Regions from separate parts of the Thermoleptolyngbya sp. M55_K2018_002 genome, predicted to be linked through region 2. Evidence: riboswitches for the same ligand, from Rfam matches in the RefSeq annotation. Region 2 holds a riboswitch; the other holds the start of a gene.
The links. Region 2 has a riboswitch for cobalamin ahead of IGS51_RS13920 (FAD-binding oxidoreductase). Riboswitches for the same ligand answer to the same signal wherever they lie in the genome.
Positions count from the first base shown of each region.

Region 1 (4,306 bases), on a different contig from region 2:
CATTTTCGTGCCAGCCAAATGGGAGGCTGTAGAGCCAACTTTCCACATATCAACGGTTTTTCCCTTCAGATCCGCCAAGGATTGAATCCCACTATCGGCACGAACCACCAGGACTGCGTAATAGTTGGAGCGAATCAAGCTGACCAGTGGTGTGGCTTGAGTGCGAGCGTGGATGGTGACATATTCAGATGGGCCGGCCCAAACCAAATCCAGTTGATTGGCTTGCAATGCAGAAGCGGCCATCAGCAAGTCATCTACAGGAAAAAACTCAACAGAAGTTTCTAAAACTTCCTCTAGAGCAGTCCGAAATGGCTCGTACTTTTCGTTTAATTCATCGATGCCTTGAACATCTGTAATCGCCAATCTCAGTCTCTCAGGTAGCCGAACAGTAGCTGTGCGAGAGGCTGTGGAGCTTGCGCCACAACCAGCCGCAAAGAGGCAGGAATACCATAGGAAGTTGCGTCGTTTCATGACATTTTGGAGACAGGACTAAGCTGAGTGAACTCAAACTAGAGTTCCCGCTCAACATAAGAAGTCACCAAAAATTAATGATGATTTACCAAACTTATTAGATTACGCAACTCATGATGGTATGTCGCTTTGTATCGCTGCATTCTCCTCAGTCTGCTATCTTCTCTAGGTGCTGACCTTCTAATAAAAATGCGCCGCGTCCAAACCTCACACCCCAATACCCACCCGGTCGGCGATCCAGCACGATGCCTTCTTCACCAACCTGAATCAGGTCAGGTGGACGCAGCATGGGCATCGGCTCTGCGGTTTTGAGATAGGCAGGCAGGGCGATCGCCCGCACCCGATCGCCCACCTGAAACACCTTCTCCTCTGTTCCATCCAGTTCTGCCATTGCTTCACCCTCGTTCAGGGAACTTGCCAGATTTTTTCATGATACTGGCTCGGTTCCGCATAGGGATCGATCATTTCGCCATGATGATGATGCCCATGCGTATGGCCGTGGGGATGCCCGTGGGCGTGGCTGGGTTCATGGTCATGCGTAGGGTCATGCGTGTGATCCTGCGGATGGCTGGGTCTATGTGCATGATCTTGAGCATGATCTTGAGCATGATTTTGGGCATGTTCATGCGCGTGTCCGTGATCGTGCCCATGATCGTGCCCATGATCGTGCCCATGATTATGTCCATGCGCGTGTGCGTGTGCATGGTCATGCCCGTGGGCTGCGCCATTGCCGACAGCCGCCAGACGAAACTTGCACATTTCGCAATTCATCTGCACCTGCCCAAGCTGCGTTTCGATTTCGCGATCGCGCAATACAGAAAACAGCGTCCTGTGCAGCCCCATCTCTGGTAGGCAGACCATCGAGATATCGGGAAACTGGGCTTGCTGTTGGGCAGTGATCATGGCAATTTTCTTGACCAGCACGCCCGTAAACAAAAAGTAGGGCAGCACGATAATTCGCCTGGGCTGATACAGACGGGCGCGGCGGAAACCCTCTTCTAGCCGGGGATGGGTAATGCCGATAAAGCAGGTTTCGACGGTGTGATAGCCGCTGCCTTCCCAGAGAATTCTCGCCATTTTATAGACATCGCCGTTGGCATCGGGATCGCTGGCCCCGCGCCCCACAAACAGCAGCAGTGTGTCTTCCCGCGCAATGCCCTGGGGGTTCCACTGCGGCTGGTCGAGTTCTGCGAGGCGCGATCGCCACAGATCCAAAATTCCTGGCGTAATGCCAAAATGCCGCCCATAGTGAAACGTGACTTGGGGATGGCGCTGGCGGGCGCGATCCAGTTCATTGGTCACGTCGAACTTGTTGTGTCGCGCCGCAAACAGCAGCACAGGCAGCACCGAAAGGTCGGTATAGCCCTTGGCAACGCACTCGTCTACGCCCTGCTGAATCGATGGCTCCGTCAGTTCCAAAAAGCAGGGCACAACCGGACGCGAGAGATCCAACGCCTGATACGCCGCTGCAAAATCTAGCAAGCCCTGGCGACCATCGGCATCGCGGCTGCCGTGGCCCACCAGCAGCACCGGACGCTGCATCGGTAGCGGGGGAAGATCGATCTGGGGCGAATTTCCGAGGGCGATCGCCCCCTGCTCTGGCTCCAGAGGATACATCAGCGGCTGCGCTAGCGGCTCAGAGTTCGCAGCATCAGAGTTTGCAGCAATGGGGAAATTGGACTTTGAAGAAACGGGGTCAATAGAAAGGGTCATAAAAATCAAAACTCCGTTCCCGTGCGACGCGGGAGCTAGAGTGAAAAAGCAGCAGGCTGGCGTTCTGGCTGGGGAGCTTTGGATGATTTGGATGATTTGATGTTCACCCAATGAAACACGCTCCAGCTCCCATCACAGTTGCGGCACAGCGCCGGACTCTCACCGGACTTTCCCACCCTGCGGCTGTTCACATGTGCCTAGCCATCTTACCCCAGGCGGGGAGTCGTGGAATGGGGGAGAGGGGGATTGGAATGTGTCCCAGATTGGGAATGAGGGGATAATAAGAGGATCGCGGGATCGCGTCCTTCCCCGGATTGCGTTTTCAATTGCGTTTTTTTAGTGCGTTTTCAATTGCGTTTTCAATTGCGTTTTCCCAATGTCCTTTCGCAAGCGCATCGCCTTTTACCTCGAAGATATCGACACGCCTACCGGAAAGGCGCTCAACCTGCTGATTACCGGGCTGGTCCTGCTGTCGGTGGCGATTTTTGTCGCGCAGACCTATCCGCTGTCGGAGGAGTGGCGGACGGTTTTGGGGGCGCTGGATTTGGCGCTGCTGCTGCTGTTTTCGCTGGAATATTTGCTGCGGCTGTGGTGTGCGGAAGATCGACTCAAGTTTGTGTTCAGCCTCTTTGGGTTGATTGATTTGATGGCGATTTTGCCATTTTTCTTGGGCGCAGTGGATATTCGGTTTATCCGCATTTTCCGCTGGTTTCGGATTTTGCGGCTGGCGCGATTTTTTGAAGGGCGGACGGTGTTTGGCTATGTCACGACGGAAGACAGCGCCATTGTTGCCCGCATTTTGTTCACGCTGTTTTCTATCGTGTTTGTCTATTCTGGGCTGATCTATCAGGTCGAACATCCGGTCAACCCGGAGCAATTCAACACGTTTTTTGACGCGATTTATTTCTCGATTTCGACCATTTCAACGGCGGGCTTGGGGGATGTGGTGCCGATTACCGATGGCGGGCGATCGCTCACTATTTTGATGCTGTTGACCGGAATTTTGTTTATTCCCTGGCAGTTGGGCGACTTGATCAAGCAGTTGGTTAAAACGGGCACTCGTGTTGCCGTGCAATGCTCAAATTGCGACCTGTCGGTGCATGACCCGGATGCCTTGTTTTGCAAAAACTGTGGGACGCGGCTGCCTGCAAAGCCAGCGTTTTTTCCGGGAGAGAGTGATACAAATCCAACCCAAGTGGAGAACGTGATCAAGTAGACTAGGGGGCAGTTTTATTTCTGGTTTTCCAGAGCGTTCTTGGTTTGCGCCCGTCGGTGCCCCCAAGAGCGTGCAGGTTCTTGTGCTAGTTCTATCGTGAGGAGCAAAAAGCAATGCAGCAGCGAGGGGTCACAGTTTGGTTTACCGGGCTGAGCGGCGCGGGCAAGACGACGATTCGCATGGCGGTGGAAAAGGAATTGCGCGATTGCGGCTTGGCGGTAGAGGTGCTGGACGGCGACATCGTGCGCCAGCATCTCACCAAGGGGCTAGGCTTTAGCAAAGAAGACCGGGACGAAAACATCCGCCGCATTGGGTTTGTGGCACACCTGCTCAGCCGCAATGGCGTGATTGTGCTGGTGTCGGCGATTTCGCCCTATCGGGATGTGCGCGACGAAATGCGCGATCGCATCGGAGATTTCGTAGAAGTGTATGTCAACGCGCCGCTCAGCGTGTGCGAAGAGCGCGACGTGAAGGGCCTCTACAAAAAAGCACGGGCGGGCGAAATCAAGCAGTTCACAGGCATCGACGACCCCTACGAAGCGCCGCTGAATCCGGAAGTGGAATGCCGCACCGATCAAGAAACCCTCGAAGAGAGCGCCGCCAAGGTGCTGAATTTCCTGAAGCAGCAGGGATATCTGACCGGGCAGCCCGCGGCCTCGCTCAAACAGCAGTAAGGGGGCTAAGCAAGGGGACAGAAAGGGGACTAGAAAACCCTGAGCGACTGCGCTGCCTGAATTAGTCCTGGTACAGCCGCTGCGTCCCATCCCATCTCGGCACGGCGGCCCGTCAGCAGGATCATCCGCAGACTGTAGGACTGGGGAAACCCTTCGACCTCCAACCAGAGGCGATCGCTCTCCAGTTCACAGGCAATCCGCTCCTCTTCCATAAGTTCTGCCGCCATCTGGC
Region 1 covers NZ_DVEA01000331.1:5,925-10,230, reverse strand. The annotation lists gene IGS51_RS16905 (PhnD/SsuA/transferrin family substrate-binding protein) at 1-363, opposite strand, end outside; gene sipA (regulatory protein SipA) at 620-862, opposite strand; gene IGS51_RS16895 (sirohydrochlorin chelatase) at 877-2,013, opposite strand; cobalamin riboswitch at 2,221-2,400, opposite strand; gene IGS51_RS16890 (ion transporter) at 2,561-3,400, shown strand; gene cysC (adenylyl-sulfate kinase) at 3,514-4,074, shown strand; gene IGS51_RS16880 (DUF1818 family protein) at 4,104-4,306, opposite strand, start outside.
Region 1: another riboswitch for cobalamin. It lies ahead of IGS51_RS16895 (sirohydrochlorin chelatase); the one in region 2 lies ahead of IGS51_RS13920 (FAD-binding oxidoreductase).

Region 2 (4,306 bases):
ATGACAGCCGTAGAAACGACTATGCCCCCAGCAGCGATGTTGAAAATGTGACCCGTGGACGCACAGGCAAACGGGTCAGCGCGACGGCGTTTCTCCTGCGGCAAGCGGAATTAGCCAGCCAGCAGCTAGAGTCGGCGCTGGTCGCGTCCACGACCACCAATCTGGTGTCTGTGCTGCCCTTTTTGCTGATTGGCGGCTTCTTTTCGCTACTGTTCAGCCAGTTGATTCTCACCATTAGCTTTGCGGTGGCGGCTTCCCTGATTGTGGCGTTGACGGTCGTGCCCATGCTAACCTCGCGGCTGCTGGCGGTGCGCTGGTCGAGTCGGGTGGGCGATTCGGCTCCGCTGCGGGCGTTTCGAGCGCGGCTGGCGGATGCAACGCATACCTATGTGCGGGGGCTATCGTGGGTGCTGCGGCATCGGCTGGTGGTGATTGGGCTGGCGATCGCCCTGTTTGGCGGAACCAGCTTTTGGATGGCGGGTCAGTTGCCACAGGAGATTTTGCCCCGTATCAACACCGGACAGGCAAGGCTCAACGCCCAGTTTGCCCCTGGCACGTCTCTAGAAAACAACCGCCGGGTGATGGCAGCGGCCGACCAAGTTTTGCTGCAACAGCCTGAAGTAGAGTACCTCTTTTCTACCGCAGGCGGGTCGCTGTCTGGCAGCAACACCAACGCCAACGCGCTGCGTGGATCTAGCACCATTACCCTAAAGCCAGGAACCAATGTGGCTGAGTTTACTGAGCGGATGACCGCCGAACTGAATCGGCTAAACCTGGTGGGAACGCGCCTGCGGCTGAGTCCAGAATCGGTGCGGGGGCTGATTGTCAACAACTCGCCCGTGCGGGGGGCCGACGAGGACATTTTGCTTCAGGGGAGCGATACCCGCGCCCTACAGCAGGCGGGGCGCGAAGTGCTGGCGGCGCTCGATTCGCAGGCCAGGCAGGCCCGCTATCGCCCTGATGCGGATCAGGCGCAGCCCGAAATCCAGGTGCGTCCCGATTGGGAGCGGGCTTCGCAGTTGGGACTTTCCACCGAAGACATTGGTGACACGATTCAGACCGCCATTACCGGATCGGTTCCGACCCAACTTCAGCGGGGCGATCGCCTGGTGGATATCCGCGTGCAGCTTGCCGACAATGCCATCCAGCGCCCGGCCCAGCTTGCCCAACTGCCCGTCTTTACGAGCGGTAGACAGCTTGTGCGGTTGGCGGATGTCGCTCGGATTGAAGTCGGCGAAGCGCCTGGAGAAATTCAGCGGATCAACCAGCGGCAGATTGTCCAAATTGTGGGCAACCTGGTGGATGGCGCAAACCTCAGCGATGCGATCGCCGAATCGGACGCGATCCTGGCTGGGCTGACGCTGCCCGAAGGCGTGAGCCGCCTGCCCAGCGCCAGTGCCCAAAGCGCTCAGGAAGTGCGTTCATCCCTGATTCTGCTGGGGGGGCTGGCCGCCTTTCTGGTGTTTGTGGTGATGGCGGTGCAATACAACTCGCTGGTCGATCCGCTGGTGATCATGCTGACAGTTCCCCTAGCGCTGGCGGGGGGCATTTTCGGCCTATTCCTGACCCAAACGGCGATCGGTGCGACGGTGATTGTGGGCGCAGTGCTGCTGGTGGGCATTGTGGTCAACAACGCCATCATTTTGGTAGAACTGGCGAATCAAATCCGCGAAGAGCAAGGGTTAGACCACCGCAGCGCCATGCTGCGAGCCGCGCCGCAGCGCCTCCAGCCCATCCTGATGACCACCATTACCACCGTGCTGGGGATGTTTCCGCTGGCGTTGGGCATTGGCGAAGGGTCAGAATTCCTGCGGCCGCTGGGAATTGTCGTGTTTTCTGGTCTGTCGCTGGCGACGCTGCTAACGCTGTTTATCATCCCTAGCTTCTATACGCTGCTGCATGAAGTGCCCTGGGCCAAAGGCGCAACGCTGGGCGCAAAGCGGCTGCGGCAACTCAGCGGATCGACTCGCAAGCAGCCGTTGACCAAGTAGGCAGGGACGCTAGCCCAGCCCCCGGTCTGCCAGGGTTGCAACGATCCGTAATTTTCCGTAATTTTCAGCTTGCAACGACCTGACCCGATTCGAGCTACAATTTCGGGACGAATTCGGGTTGTCTGGAGGATCAGTCCAGGCAGCAGATGTTTGCCATGCGAGGGGCGATCGCCCTGTAGCTTGGCCGTATCTGTGGGGAAAGTCCGGTGTAAATCCGGCGCTGTGCCGCAGCTGTGAATGAGCGGATCGACGAGGGCCTGAGGGCCCATCACAGAACCCGCCTCAAAGTCAGAATGCCCGCCCGATGCCGCCCATTGCAATGCCCGCGATGCACGGGTCGAGGTAAAGATGCAACATTTAGAACGGCCGCAGCCTCCGAAGGCGGAGGTTCACGGGCCTGCGCTTCGTTCGGCGATCGCCCCGCCGCCGACTCCCCTTCCGGCCATGGATTGCGTCGGTACGGTGCTGTCGTCGATCGCCCTTACGCCAACGATTCAGGCCATTCGCCTGCATCTGGATCAGCCAGCCTTCCGGTTTTTGCCGGGGCAGTCGGTCTGGCCCCGATTTCAGCGAGACGGCAAGCAGTTCACCAAGATTTACTCCATCGCGTCGTCGCCCTCGCGCTGCCCAGAGGTGGAATTGTGCGTGTCGCGGGTGGGCTGGAGTTCCGCCTATTTACAAGATTTACCCATCGGTGGGGCGATCGCCCTGCGCGGCCCCTACGGCTTGATGACGCTGGCGCACCTTCCCGACCGACCGCGCCTCTACATTGCTGAAGGCTCTGGGATTGCCCCCCTAAAAAGTCAGATCGACTGGCTCTATGAGCAGGGCTTTGACCAACCTGTGTGGCTGGTGCAGGCAAATCCAGAAACGCCAGACTATTTGCCCTACCAGGCCGATTGGCGATCGCTCTCGCAGCGGTGGCCGACATTTGGCTATTTACCCACCCGTCCAGACCAGATTCGCCAAACCTTGAGCCAGATGCACCTTGACTGGCGAGGCGTGGATGTGGAAATTTGCGCGGTGGGCGATCGCCCGGCCCAGCTTCAGGACGTAGCAGTGCTGCTGGGGGCTAAACTAGACCAGGTACGCTCAGAATCGTTTTACGCCTTTTAAACACCTTTTAACCGCCCTTTTTAGCCGCCTGCGTTTTCCCATGACGACTCCGCCCGGTGACCCCCCTGCATCAAACGCCTCGCTGCCCAACGCCATCGAACCCAGCCCAACGGTTGCGTCTCCAGAGCCATCCGAAGCGCCTGCGGGCGATCGCCCAGACTTGGAAACTCAGCGCAGCGCCAGCTTTTGGAAGACCCAGCGAGAAAATGGGCTGGTTTTGGCGATCGCCCTTGCTCTGGCGCTAGTCATTCGGCTATTTGTGGCAGAACCGAGGTATATCCCGTCTGATTCGATGGTGCCGACGCTGCAAGTGGGCGATCGCCTGGTGGTCGAAAAAATTTCCTATCGGCTGCATCCCCCCAAGCAGGGCGACATCGTGGTATTTGACCCGCCGACCCAGCTTCAGCAGTTGGGTTACACGACCGATCAGGCGTTTATCAAGCGGGTGATTGGTCAACCCGGACAAACGGTGCAGGTTCACCTGGGCAAGGTCTGGATCGACGGAGAACCGCTGACAGAACCCTACATCGCAGAGCCACCAGGCTATGAGATGCGTTCCGTCACCGTGCCATCCGGCCATGTTTTTGTCATGGGCGACAACCGCAACAATAGCAACGACTCCCACGTTTGGGGCTTTTTGCCGGTTGAAAATATTATTGGTCGAGCGATCTTCCGGTTCTATCCAATTGCCCGCTTTGGCAGGCTAGAAACGCCAGATTTCGGCGTGCCCGCCCTCAAAACTGGAGCGCTAAACGAATAGGGAAGCACCCTGCAATACACAGGACTTCCCTTTTTCACTCAGGTTTTGGAGGTGCGTCAGATTACGCCAACCCCCTTGCTGCGATTGTCTTCATCTTCGGTCAACTTGCCATCTTCATCCGTGTCATTGATTTCGGCGAGTTCGGCGGCGCGGGCGGCCGCTTCAGCTTCTTCTTTCGCCTTCAGATCACCCGGCACTTCGTAATACATTTCGGGTTCCACGGCAAAGTTATTGACCAGACCTTCGTTGTCTACCGTATAGCCCGCAGCCGTATCAATGTCGCCTTCAGCGGTCGGCGTTTGTTTGTAGGCATCACCTTCGCGCTCTTTGCGGGCAGCGGTTTCCGCAGGAATGATACCGCGATCATACGTGTCTCGTTCGACTCGTTCGTTCGTTGACATGGAATTGTCCTCCAATAAATTTGTAGGCGGGTTTCAGA
Region 2 covers NZ_DVEA01000271.1:6,544-10,849, reverse strand. The annotation lists gene IGS51_RS13925 (efflux RND transporter permease subunit) at 1-1,991, shown strand, start outside; cobalamin riboswitch at 2,137-2,311, shown strand; gene IGS51_RS13920 (FAD-binding oxidoreductase) at 2,340-3,107, shown strand; gene lepB (signal peptidase I) at 3,148-3,867, shown strand; gene IGS51_RS13910 (hypothetical protein) at 3,924-4,268, opposite strand.